DNA from 2 places in the Thermoanaerobacterium sp. R66 genome. Region 1 is predicted to be linked to the other one. Evidence: a T-box and tRNA genes for the amino acid it is inferred to sense, from the RefSeq annotation. Region 1 holds a T-box; the other holds one or more tRNA genes.
What was found. A T-box is a leader RNA that pairs with one kind of tRNA and senses whether it is charged. The one in region 1 lies ahead of pheS (phenylalanine--tRNA ligase subunit alpha), so its partner is inferred to be a tRNA-Phe.
Positions count from the first base shown of each region.

Region 1 (6,471 bases):
TCAACGATTGTAGGCTCAGTAGGTTCTATCTTAACGTATAAGTGGTGGGCAAATCTCGCGGATAGAAAAGGAAATGGCATTGCATTAAGCATAAGTACCTTACTTATATCCACGATTCCAGCATTATGGGCTAAAGTTACCAGCCTCTACGTAGGTGCTGCCATAGACTTTTTTGGCGGTATGGCTACAGCAGGATACACCATGCTTTCTTTAAACTGGCTTTTGGAGCTTTTGCCTGACCACAAGGAAAAGATGAATTACATTGCCATCTATACTATTGTGACACAATTTGCCGCTTTTCTATCGCCTATTGTTGGAACGTGGTTTTATGAAATTGTGGGATATGAAGCATTCATGTATATAACGACGGTATTAAGAGTCTTGTCCAGCATATTGCTTTTTGCTGTTGCGCTATATAAAACTGAAAAAACTGTATTAAGCAAAGGGGGAGCATGATTTGAGGTATTTAACATCTGGAGAGACACATGGAGAAGCGCTTGTTGCCATCATCGAAGGTTTGCCATCAAACTTGTTTATAGATGTGGATTTCATAAATAATGAACTTAAAAGAAGGCAATCTGGCTACGGTAGAGGCGGCAGGATGTCTATTGAAAGCGATGCTGTTCACATTTTAGGTGGAGTCAGAAACAATTTGACGATTGGCGCACCGCTTTCCATTCTCATTAGAAATCTTGATTACGAAAATTGGAAAGGAAAAGATGTGCCAAGAGTGACTCGGCCAAGGCCAGGCCATGCAGATTTGTCTGGCGCCATCAAATACGATCTAAAAGACATGAGGGATGTTTTAGAAAGAGCTAGTGCCAGGGAAACTGCGGCAAGAGTATCTGTTGGCGCTGTAGCAAAGTTGCTTCTTAAAAACTTTGGCATAGTTGTAAAAAGCGATATATTGGAGATAGGTGGAGAAAAAGATAAAGAAAAGTGGCCTGCCCTCATAGATGAAGTAAAAAATGAAGGGGACACTTTAGGCGGTGTGATCGAAATTACAATAGACGGGGTGCCAATAGGTTTAGGCAGCCATGTCCAATGGGATCGCAAGCTGGACGCCCTTTTATCTTATAGCGTCATGAGCGTCCAAGCCATAAAAGGGGTGGAAATCGGCATGGGATTTATGGCAGCAAAGCAAAAGGGTTCTTCAGTTCACGACGAAATATTTTACGATGGGCATTTTTACAGAAAGACCAACAACGCCGGTGGAATTGAAGGCGGTATTTCAAATGGGATGCCAATAGTTTTGAGAGCTTATATGAAACCTATACCAACTTTGAGAAAACCCCTTTCATCTGTCGATATAGATTCGAAGGAAGAAGTGAAAGCCACATATGAGCGGTCAGATGTGACTGCTGTTGAAGCTGCTGCAGTTGTGCTTGAAGCTGTATGTGCGTGGACTATAGCCGATGAAGTGACTAAAAAATTTGGCGGAGATTCCTTGCAGGACATGGTGGAAAACTTTAATATGTATATGAAAAGAATTGAAAAGTATTGATCTTGTGGTGAGAAGGGTATTGACTGAGATGATAAGTTGTGTTATAATTTAACATGTGTTTAAAGTAGAAGCACCCGCTTCTCACCTTTCACCGCAGGTGTCAGGTTTAAAGTAAAATGTTGTTTTAGCCAAAAAAAGAAGCGGGTTTATACCCGCTTTATTTTTTGTAATATTTTAGGAGGTGCGTATTTATTAACAAGGAGCTGCAGGTTAATGAGGAAATTAGAGATAAGGAAGTGCGCCTCATTGATCAAGATGGTAATCAATTAGGTATAATGTCAGCAAAAGAGGCATACAAAATTGCTTTAGAAAGGCACATCGATCTGGTTAAGATTGCACCACAGGCAAATCCACCAGTATGCAAATTAATGGACTTCGGAAAATACAGGTATGAACAAAGCAAGAAAGAGAAAGAATCTAAAAAGAAGCAGAAAGTCATCAACATAAAGGAAATAAGGATGACTCCAGCGATTGAAGAACACGACTTTGGCGTAAAAGTCAAAAGCGCCATGAAGTTCTTAAAAGATGGAGATAAAGTAAAAGTGACGATAAGATTCAGAGGCAGGGAAGCTTCACACACAAATCTTGCCGAAGAACTGTTAAATAGATTTGCAAAGAGCTTAGAAGAATATGGTAATGTTGAGAAGGCCCCAAACATGGAGGGCAGAAATTTGATGATGATATTAGCACCTAAAAACGTTTAATTGAGGAGGATACGAAAATGCCAAAAATGAAAACACACAGCGGAGCTGCAAAAAGATTCGCTCTTACAAAAAACGGTAAAGTAAAGAGATCAAAAGCTTTTAAGAGGCATATACTTACGAAGAAGACGAGAAAGACTAAGAGAAACTTGAGAAAGATAGCGTATTTAAGCAGTGTTGATGCAAAGAACATAAAACGCTTGATTCCTTATGCGTAAATAATTAGGAGGTATAAAAATGTCGAGGGTAAAATCAGGAAAAGTTACGAGAAAAAGACATAAAAAAATATTAAAACTTGCTAAAGGTTACTACGGTGCAAAAAGTAAGCTTTTCAGAGTAGCTAACCAAGCTGTAATGAAGTCACTTAATTATGCATACATTGGAAGGAAATTAAGAAAGAGAGATTTCAGGAAATTGTGGATTGCCAGAATTAACGCTGCAGCAAGAGCAAATGGTATTTCATATAGCAGGTTTATAAACGGACTTAAAAAGGCTAATATAGAGATAAACAGAAAAATGTTATCAGAAATGGCTATACACGACAACAAGGCTTTTGCAGAATTGGTAAACATAGCAAAACAACAACTGAATGCATAATTTTATACCCGGTATATGCCGGGTTTTAGCCTATATACAGGATAGTGAATTTTAAATGGTTATAACGAGTGAAAAAAATGAGTTTATAAAGAACATTAAGAAGCTATCAGATAAGAAATACAGGTATGAGAAAAGGCTGTTTTTTGTAGAAGGTAAAAACAGCGTTTTTGAAGCGTTAAAAAGCGGTTTTGAAGTTGTGCACCTGCTGGTTGCAGAAGATTTTAATGTAGACTTTCAGATTGAAAAAGAAAAGATCGTCTTTGTGGATGAAAGGGTATTTAAGAAGATTTCCGACACTGTCGCTCCACAGATGATTATGGCGGTTATCAAGATGCCTAAGTGGGAAGTGAATGACATCGTCAAAGAAGGCGGCTTCTACGTGATACTTGACGAAGTGCAAGATCCAGGGAATGTAGGCACAATAATAAGGTCTGCAGATGCGTTTAACGTAGATGGCATTTTTGCCATAAACAATACGGTAGACATATACAATCCTAAAGTCTTGCGCTCTACTATGGGTTCCATATTTCACTTGCCTGTCGTAAATGATGTAGAGCCATCGAAGCTTTTTGATGTACTTAAGAAAAATGGCATAAGAATTTTATCTACAAGTCTTAAAGCAGAAAAGTACATCTACGATTTCGATATTTCAAAAAATGTAGCTCTTATTTTTGGAAATGAGTCAAGAGGCGTAAATAGTGATTTAGATGAATTTGTGGATGACTCCTTTAAGATACCTATGGATGGCATGGCGGAGTCTTTAAATGTATCTGTGGCAGCATCTATTTGCCTTTATGAATCGGAAAGACAGAGATTGATAAAATAGCGCAAAGATGATATAATATTCAAAAAAATAAAGAAAAATGCGATGAAAGAGTAAAGTACATTACGCTTAAGTGCGACAGGGAGGCGATGCCGTAGACTGAGAGCATTGTTGGTACTGCGTAATGGAAGTTCCCTCTTAAGCAGTGTGCTGAACTGATAGTAGGCATAACCGGTTTATATTCCGTTACATCAAAATGAGTGGGCTTTTAGCCAAATTAGGTGGTACCACGGTCATATCTCCGTCCTTTTTAAGATGGAGTTTTTTTATTATATTTAGGAAAGAAAGGAGAGTATTTCTTTGGAAGAGACATTGAGAAATCTACTTGAAGAAGTCAAAAAAGAGCTGTCATCTGCGGAAAGTTTAAAGACACTTGAGGAGATAAGGGTTAAGTATTTAGGGAAGAAAGGCGAACTCACAAAGATATTAAGAGGTATGGGAAGTCTATCGCCTGAAGAAAGGCCTATTGTTGGCAAAATCTCAAATGAGGTAAGAGAAGAGATCGAGAAAGAGCTTACTCAAAAAAGAGAAGAAGTGTTGAAACAGGAAAAAGAGAAAAAAATAAAAAGCGAATATATCGACATAACATTGCCCGGGAAAGTCCATGAGATAGGCCATAAACATCCTATGACAAAAGTTTTAGATGAAATAAAGGATATATTCTTAGGGCTTGGGTTTTCCATCGCCGAAGGACCTGAAATCGAGCTTGATTACTACAATTTTGAAGCGCTAAATACTCCGCCTGATCATCCAGCAAGGGATTTGCAGGATACTTTTTATATTACTAAAAACATCTTGCTTAGGACGCAGACATCGCCTGTTCAGGTGAGGACGATGGAAAAAAGCAAACCACCTATAAAAGTCATATCGCCAGGTAGAGTTTATAGGTCAGATGAAATAGATGCTACACATTCTCCTGTGTTCAATCAGATAGAAGGATTGGCAGTTGATGAAGGAATAACGATGGGAGATTTGAAAGGCGTTTTAAATCTATTTGCCAAAAGGCTTTTTGGTTCAGACACAAAGACAAAATTCAGGCCTCACTATTTTCCTTTTACTGAGCCAAGTGCAGAAATGGACGTATCGTGCTTTGCATGTGGCGGAAAGGGCTGTAGAGTTTGTGGATATTCCGGGTGGATCGAGATATTAGGATCTGGCATGGTTCACCCCAATGTGCTTAGGATGTCTGGAATCGATCCTGAAAAGTATTCAGGCTTTGCATTTGGCATGGGACTTGACAGAATAACTATGCTTAAATATGGGATAAACGATTTGCGTCTTCTTTACGAAAATGACCTACGCTTTATTAAACAGTTTTAAGGAGGTTAAGACATGCTAATATCGTATTCATGGTTAAAAGACTACGTAGATTTGTCTGTTGATGCAAAAAAATTGGCTGACGATCTTACGATGTCAGGTTCAAAGGTGGAGACTATAAAAAGTTACGGGCAAGAGATAAAAAATGTAGTGATAGGAAAGATTGTATCTTTAGAAAAACATCCTGATGCTTTAAAGCTTCAAATAGGAATCGTAGATGTAGGGGAAGAAAAATTGCAGATAGTGACAGGCGCTCAAAATATCAAGGTTGGTGATTATATTCCCGTCGCACTGCATGGTTCAACACTGCCTGGCGGCGTAAAGATAAAAAGAGGTAAACTAAGAGGTGTTGAATCAAATGGAATGATGTGCTCTGCCAAAGAATTGGGATTAGACGAAAGCTTGCTTCCGGAGTACCAGAGAAACGGCATATTTATTCTTCCTGAGCTTCCTTTAGGAGACGATGTAAGAGATGCTCTTGAACTGGACGATGTGATAGAATTTGAAATAACGCCAAATAGGCCTGACTGCCTTTCAGTAGTTGGAATTGCGAGGGAGGCTGCAGCTACGTACAGAAAAAGCTACAGGATGCCTGAAGTTAAAATAAGAGAAGTTGACGACAAAAATCCAGCTACTGTAACAATCGAAGCAGATGATTTGTGCTTTAGGTACGTTGCCAGAGTCATAAGGAATGCAAAAATAGGCCCATCGCCTATGTGGATGCAAATGAGGCTGTTGAAAGCTGGTATAAGACCCATAAACAACATAGTTGACGTGACAAATTACGTTATGATGGAATTGGGACAGCCGCTACATGCCTTTGACTTAGACAAAGTCAAAAACGGGCATATAATTGTAAGAAGGGCAAAAGAAGGCGAAAAGCTTACAACTCTCGATGACAAAGAGAGGATTCTGGATAGCGATATGCTTGTAATCGCAGATGAGGAAAAGGCTATAGGGTTAGCTGGGGTTATGGGTGGTCAAAATACTGAAATAACGGATGACACAGTAAACATATTGATAGAAAGTGCCAATTTTAAAGGCAGCAATATACGGTATACATCGAGAAAACTTGGCCTTAGAAGTGAAGCATCGTCAAGGTTTGAAAAGGGGCTTGATCCAGAGATTACGGTTTTGGCATGCAATAGAGCAGCACAGCTTATGGCTGAATTAAGCGGCGGAGAGATATTAGAAGGGCTTGTAGACGTATATCCAAAACCTGTAACTGAGAAAGTCCTAAGTGTGCGATATGAAAGAATAAACAAGCTTTTAGGAACAAATCTGTCTTGCCAAGAAATGAAGGAAATACTTTCATTTTTGGATTTTGGCGCCATCTGCGATGGAGAAAATTTGATAGTGAAGGTGCCAGCATTTAGAAGTGATATTGACGGTGAGGCAGATATTGCGGAAGAAATCGGGAGAATGTACGGCTACAACAACATAGAAGATACCCTATTAAAAGGAACTCAGATTACAGCAGGTGTTAAGACAAGAGAACAGAAGCTGGAAGATACCGTAAAGGATGTATT
Region 1 covers NZ_JAEUWW010000001.1:1,055,159-1,061,629, reverse strand. The annotation lists gene JJQ93_RS05300 (MFS transporter) at 1-456, shown strand, start outside; gene JJQ93_RS05295 (chorismate synthase) at 458-1,504, shown strand; ribosomal protein L20 leader region at 1,561-1,674, shown strand; gene infC (translation initiation factor IF-3) at 1,696-2,208, shown strand; gene rpmI (50S ribosomal protein L35) at 2,226-2,423, shown strand; gene rplT (50S ribosomal protein L20) at 2,443-2,802, shown strand; gene JJQ93_RS05275 (TrmH family RNA methyltransferase) at 2,858-3,628, shown strand; T-box leader at 3,662-3,877, shown strand; gene pheS (phenylalanine--tRNA ligase subunit alpha) at 3,926-4,945, shown strand; gene pheT (phenylalanine--tRNA ligase subunit beta) at 4,958-6,471, shown strand, end outside.

Region 2 (6,471 bases), 1.4 Mb from region 1:
ATTCAACAAAAAATAATTCAAAAACTTTTTTTCGCATATATTGCGCAATTTTTTAATCGCTTCAAATCCGCTTGTAAACTGCTTTTTCGCCTAATTCGCTTTTTTCACAACTATACTCCATATTTTTTTTGCTCTGCCTTTTGTAGCCTGTTTATCACAAATTATCTTATGTTCTTTTGATAATTCCCCTAATGCCTTTGAAATTATTTCTGCATTTACATGCCTTTGAAATATTTCGCTGTTTATTTCTGTCTGTGACATTGGTCTTTTTTTAAGACCTTCCAATATCTTTATCTTAATAGGATCTTCTTCTTCATCATCTCCAAAAAAATATTCTACTGATTGCTTACATCTTTCCCATATAGCCAACGCCGATATAATATGCTCTGGTCGTATCTCTTTTGATTTATCTAATACCGCATATAGCATTGATAGCCTTAAAGTCTGTGCTTCTGCACGTCCTAAAACTTTGCCGATTATTCCCTTTTTAGCCTGTCTTAAATCTTTATATGCTTCCGCCCATATAGCTTCAGCTTCATTATTACGTTTAAATTTCCGCTCTTCTTGTTTTAAATGCCTTACCCAATCCAAAACATCATTCACTTTTAAAACTAGATCGTTATATATTGCATCTGGTATTTCTGGACCTTCTGGTAAAAGCTTATTGCTCTGGATACAAACAAATAAAAATCGATTTGCAAACCCGTTAAATAGGTCTACATCTGCAAGGTATCTATCTAATTCTTCAGGCGTTATATGCCCAATAATGCTAATATGTGGTTCTGTAGCTTTTATAGCATTATTTTTTTGAAGTCCTTGAAGGTTTTTCCCATCCCATGCTTGCCTTATAGCTGGTGATAGTGTGTTACCTTCTCTTTGCATTACACGTAAAACACTTGCAAATTCGCCTTCAACCACCATTAGCCTTTTATCTTCTACTCCTTCATCTACCAATACTGTTTCTATTTCATGTGTTTTTTTATTCATTTCTTTTTTATATATTGGATCTCTGACATGGTATGCTAAACCTTCACCGCTTACTAATCCGCTTTTATTGCAGTTTTTTGCCCATTGAGGATCAATTCTATTAAATAATTCAAATATTGGATCCCATGATGTACCTTTACGACCTGTAGAAGTATCCCCGATTAACAGTGCATCAAAGTTTAAGCAATGCTTTGTTTTATTTACCATAGTATAAACTTGACGTCCTACTACATTTCCAAATGCTATTAAAAAATTCACCAATAATGCGCTTTTGTCTGCTTCTGTATATGGTTCAATGGCTCTTACTACTTCACCCGCTATTCCTCTATATGCTTCTTCTTTAAAATCGTCAGGCCATGGTACTGCTTCCTTCTGTAATTCTTCTTGCGTATCATTTTCTTCTTGCTTGTCTTTTTCTTTCTTTAGATCGTCTGATAATATGCCATCTTTTTCAGCTTCTTCTAATAATGCCATCATCTCATTTTCTTTTTCTTCTCTTGTCGCCATTTTTTAACCTCCTTGATAACGTCAAGCTGTTCCTTTAATGATCCATTCCTTAATGTGTCAATCCAATATTCAATCAGGTCTTGATATTTGCAAGCTTCAACAAATGCTTCTAAATTCATATCGTCAGGTTCTTCAACTAATGATTTTATCTTCGTATATGCTTGAAATAGCTTGCAAAGATAATCATACGTTTCGTCATATTTGCTCTTAAAATTCTTAAGTAGCCTATTAAATTTTTGCCTTTTAATAGTATTCTTCTGGATCTCCTTATTAGACTTAATCCCCGATAGGTGTATACCAAAGTCATAAGATAGCTTTTCAACTGCTTCTAATGGTGTGATATTAAAATACCTTGCTGTAAAATCTATTACATCACCATGTGCTTGGCAACCATAGCAATGATAGGCTTCATCATAAATTGCCATAGAAGGATTTTTGTCGGCATGAAACGGACATAATATCCAATAACGTGAGCCTTTCTTTATAGGATTAAGCCCATAGTATTCAATCGCCTGTAGAAGTGAAATCTCTGCTTTGACTGTTTTGAATTTGTCGGCTACAATGTTATTAGAATAATTATATCCGTCCTTTGCCATAGATTTTTCTATGGCTTTATTATTACCCATCATTAACACCTTCGCTTAAAAAATCGTTAGCTAGCTTATGACTTTTGGCATTAGAATTGATTTTTGAAGGTCTGTGACCTAGCCTATAAGGATATAAAGGACATGTCGTTATCGGACATTCCTTTACCTCTTTAGGCTGGTCGTTACTGCATTGTAGGCATTTCTTCCTAATAGCCTTAATAGGTGTTAGCATTTTTAAGCCTCCTTCTTCCAACCGCCATCAAATGCTTTGCCGCCATTGTCAATCCATTCTTGTAATTTGTCGGGATCTACTCTTAATTGGCGTCCTATACGGACTATTGGAATAATGCCTTCTCTTGCCAATGCGTATACTCTGTCCTCCTTTAAGTCAAGTATTCTTGCTACCTCTGGCAATCTTAATAGTTTTTTATCCATAATAAAAACACCTCCTATGCTCATAATAAAACATAGAAGGTGTTCAAAAAACGCAAATTCTTTAATTCATATACAATTTACCGGTAAATTCTATATGTTTTATAAAATTTACCCCTTTTTAGGTCTTCCTCCTTTGCTTGTTGGTCTTGGTTTTAATCCTACTAAATCACCAATTCCCTCAATTGCATTAGTAACACTTTGTCTTGTAACGTGATATTCTCTAGCTATTTTTTCTTTCGACCAACCTTGCACTTGGTATCTAACAAACCATTCAAAATGACTATCCTCATCTTTTTCTTTGCCGGGAACAAAGTCATTATCTTTAAAAAAATCTTCTATTTCTTTTTTATATATTTCTTTATATTGTGTATATAATTCATCAATCTTTTCTTCAAATTTATCCCATGTTTCTTTTCTTGGATCCCAAGCCATCTGTGGTTTCATTGCTACATTTAATTTTTTCTTTGTTTTATCATTATCTTTTATAAAATCTTGTAATATTTTACTAAAATAAGTTTCCATTGTCTGGCTTTGCGTAACATATTTTTTTAATCTATTTATTAAAAAATCATACCTGTTTGATATATAAAAAAGTTTATAAAAGTTTGTATTATCTTTAAAAGAAATATCCGGTATAAATACAAATGGATATATTTCATCCATATCAACTAATCCTAGTTTTTTATAATCTGAATAACAGTCATCAAACACTAACCCTCTTGACAAGCTTATATAGTTTGTATTTTCTCTCTTTTTAATAATTTCAATGGGAATATTTATTTCATAACAAACTTCATCAATAATTCTATAACCATATTTAACGCCAATAGTTTTTAATATAGCTAATATGGCTACATCTGCATAAAAACTATTAACATTATTTAAATTATATTTTTCTACCCAATGATATAAACTTTCAGCAAATTTATACATTGCCGGTCTAGTCGTATCATTCATAAGTAAAATATAATACATGCTATATACGGTGTAATCATTAAATATTTTTTTACTAGATAATATTTTCTTTTCAAGCAAAACCTCTTTATTATGTATTGAATTATCAAAAAACTTTTTAAAATCTTCTTCGTTTAATTGTTGCAATCTCTTTAAATGTTTAAATAATTTTTTTTTGTTTTTTACTTTTTCTAATATAGCTTCCTTATTTTTTGCAACCTCTTCATCAAGTAATTTGGCAATTGGGTATAAATCATCAATTGCTTCTGGTGCTAATATTTCAATATTATATAAAAATTGCAATATAGCTTTGTATCTGTAATAAGATGTAACTGTGGGAGTATTTTTCTCTACATCATCATTTCTCCTATAAAGTGGCTCTATCATAATATATTATCCCCCTTGCTTCCCCTGCAAGGTTAGGATATAATGTTTATGGTGTTTAGACATGATCCTTGACCTTGCAAGGATTATTTTTTTTTATATCTTAAACTATTTCAATACATATTATAGCATATATTTACATTTCAAGGTTATAAAACATTATTAAATAGTTTAAAAACCTTAAGTTTTACTAACTTCAATATGCTCTGTGAATTTTTGTACACATAGCTAGATCAAACATCTATTTTTCGTATACCTAATACGGGTACAATCAATTTTTAGTGCTTAAAAAGTGCTTAAACTTAAAAAAACTTAATAAATTTCAAGTAATTTAACAAAATATTACAAGTGCTTAAAATCCAGTTGTAATACGTCTTGAAGACACTTAAGTAATATCAAAAACAATCGCAAAATATGACAATTTTCGGATTCGTAATCAACAGGTCAAGGGTTCAAGTCCCTTTGCCAGCTCTGGATTTTGTAGGATTTAAGGGTATCGAGATTTTATCGATGCCCTTTTTGTATGCGAAATATTTGCGAAACTAAGAAATCATTAGCAACAAGCTTCATAAATGAATTTGTAACTCAAAGAAAGAAATAAGAAAATGCGAATAAAAATAATCTGTATTTGATATAAAAGATTGAAAAAACAAAAAATCCTTTATAAAGAATTTCATTCTTTAAATATGCTAATGTTAGTTGCAAAAAAAAGAGCTTCAGTATTTATGCTGAAACTCTTTTTTTACTAATGCCTCGAAGTGGAATCGAACCACTGACACAGGGATTTTCAGTCCCTTGCTCTACCGACTGAGCTATCGAGGCGTATTAAAATTATGTATAATAATGACGACCCAAAAGGGGCTCGAACCCTCGACCTCCAGCGTGACAGGCTGGCGCTCTAACCAACTGAGCTATTGGGCCGCAATATCTATTAACTTATGGTGGGCCTTCAGGGACTCGAACCCCGGACCAATCGGTTATGAGCCGACCGCTCTACCAACTGAGCTAAAGGCCCTCAATTTATGGTGACCCCGACGGGATTCGAACCCATGTTACCGCCGTGAAAGGGCGATGTCTTAACCACTTGACCACGGGGCCACGTATTGGCTCCTCAGGTAGGGCTCGAACCTACAACCTACCGGTTAACAGCCGGTTGCTCCACCATTGAGCTACTGAGGAATATATTATCCGGCAGCGACCTACTCTCCCGAGTAATCAGTACCATCGGCGCTGGAGGGCTTCACTTCCGTGTTCGGTATGGGAACGGGTTTTTAACCTCCGCTATTGCCACCGGAAATCTTTCGTTCATTTTCTTCTAAATGAACTTTGAATACTGCACAATGCTTCTTTTGGTCAAGTCCTCGACTTATTAGTACCGGTCAGCTTAAAGTATTTCTACTCTTACACCTCCGGCCTATCTACCTCGTCTTCTTCAAGGTGTCTTACTCTGGCACTCAACTCTACCTACTGTAATCTTTTCTTCTTTCAGCAAGTATAGTTGAGTGCCAGATGGGAAATCTTATCTTGAGGTGGGTTTCACGCTTAGATGCTTTCAGCGTTTATCCCTTCCAAACTTGGCTACCCAGCTGTGCGTACGGCTACGCAACTGGTACACCATCGGTTTGTCCACCCCGGTCCTCTCGTACTAAGGGCAGATCCTCTCAAATTTCCTGCGCCCGCGACGGATAGGGACCGAACTGTCTCACGACGTTCTGAACCCAGCTCGCGTACCGCTTTAATGGGCGAACAGCCCAACCCTTGGGACCTACTTCAGCCCCAGGATGCGATGAGCCGACATCGAGGTGCCAAACCTCCCCGTCGATGTGGACTCTTGGGGGAGATCAGCCTGTTATCCCCAGGGTAGCTTTTATCCGTTGAGCGACGGCAATCCCATTCTCTACCGCCGGATCACTAAGCCCGACTTTCGTCCCTGCTCGAATTGTCTTTCTCGCAGTTAGGCTACCTTCTGCCTTTGCACTCTTTCGCGCGATTTCCTTCCGCGCTGAGGTAACCTTTGGACGCCTCCGTTACTTTTTAGGAGGCGACCGCCCCAGTCAAACTGCCCGCCTGTCAGTGTCCATATGCCGGTTTACGGCTCCTATGTTAGAATTTCGGTAATATCAGGGTGGTATCCCAACGTCGGCTCCATATAGGCTGGCGCCCATATTTCTCCGCCTCCCACCTATCCTGTACAGATATTACTAAAATTCAGTGACAAGCTGCAGTAAAGCTCCATGGGGTCTTTCTGTCCTGTCGCGGGTAACTCGCATCTTCACGAGTACTACAATTTCACCGGGTCCCCCTTCAAGACAGCGCCCAAGTCGTTACGCCTTTCGTGCAGGTCGGAACTTACCCGACAAGGAATTTCGCTACCTTAGGACCGTTATAGTTACGGCCGCCGTTTACTGGGGCTTAAGTTCAGAGCTTTGGATTTTCTCCTGACCCTTCCCCTTAACCTTCCAGCACCGGGCAGGCGTCAGCTCCTATACTTCGTCTTTCGACTTAGCAGAAACCTGTGTTTTTGGTAAACAGTCGCTTGGGCCTCTTCTCTGCGGCCTTTCGGCACTCCTTCTCCCGAAGTTACGGAGTCTTTTTGCCGAGTTCCTTAATGAGGGTT
Region 2 covers NZ_JAEUWW010000001.1:2,442,604-2,449,074, reverse strand. The annotation lists gene JJQ93_RS12340 (DUF3987 domain-containing protein) at 91-1,494, opposite strand; gene JJQ93_RS12335 (CHC2 zinc finger domain-containing protein) at 1,461-2,120, opposite strand; gene JJQ93_RS12330 (helix-turn-helix domain-containing protein) at 2,316-2,516, opposite strand; gene JJQ93_RS12325 (hypothetical protein) at 2,625-3,857, opposite strand; tRNA gene JJQ93_RS12320 (tRNA-Phe) at 4,604-4,676, opposite strand; tRNA gene JJQ93_RS12315 (tRNA-Asp) at 4,702-4,775, opposite strand; tRNA gene JJQ93_RS12310 (tRNA-Ile) at 4,794-4,869, opposite strand; tRNA gene JJQ93_RS12305 (tRNA-Glu) at 4,878-4,952, opposite strand; tRNA gene JJQ93_RS12300 (tRNA-Asn) at 4,959-5,033, opposite strand; rRNA gene rrf (5S ribosomal RNA) at 5,041-5,149, opposite strand; rRNA gene JJQ93_RS12290 (23S ribosomal RNA) at 5,204-6,471, opposite strand, start outside.
Region 2: it has a tRNA-Phe gene. The T-box ahead of pheS (phenylalanine--tRNA ligase subunit alpha) is inferred to sense a tRNA for this amino acid. The anticodon was not compared.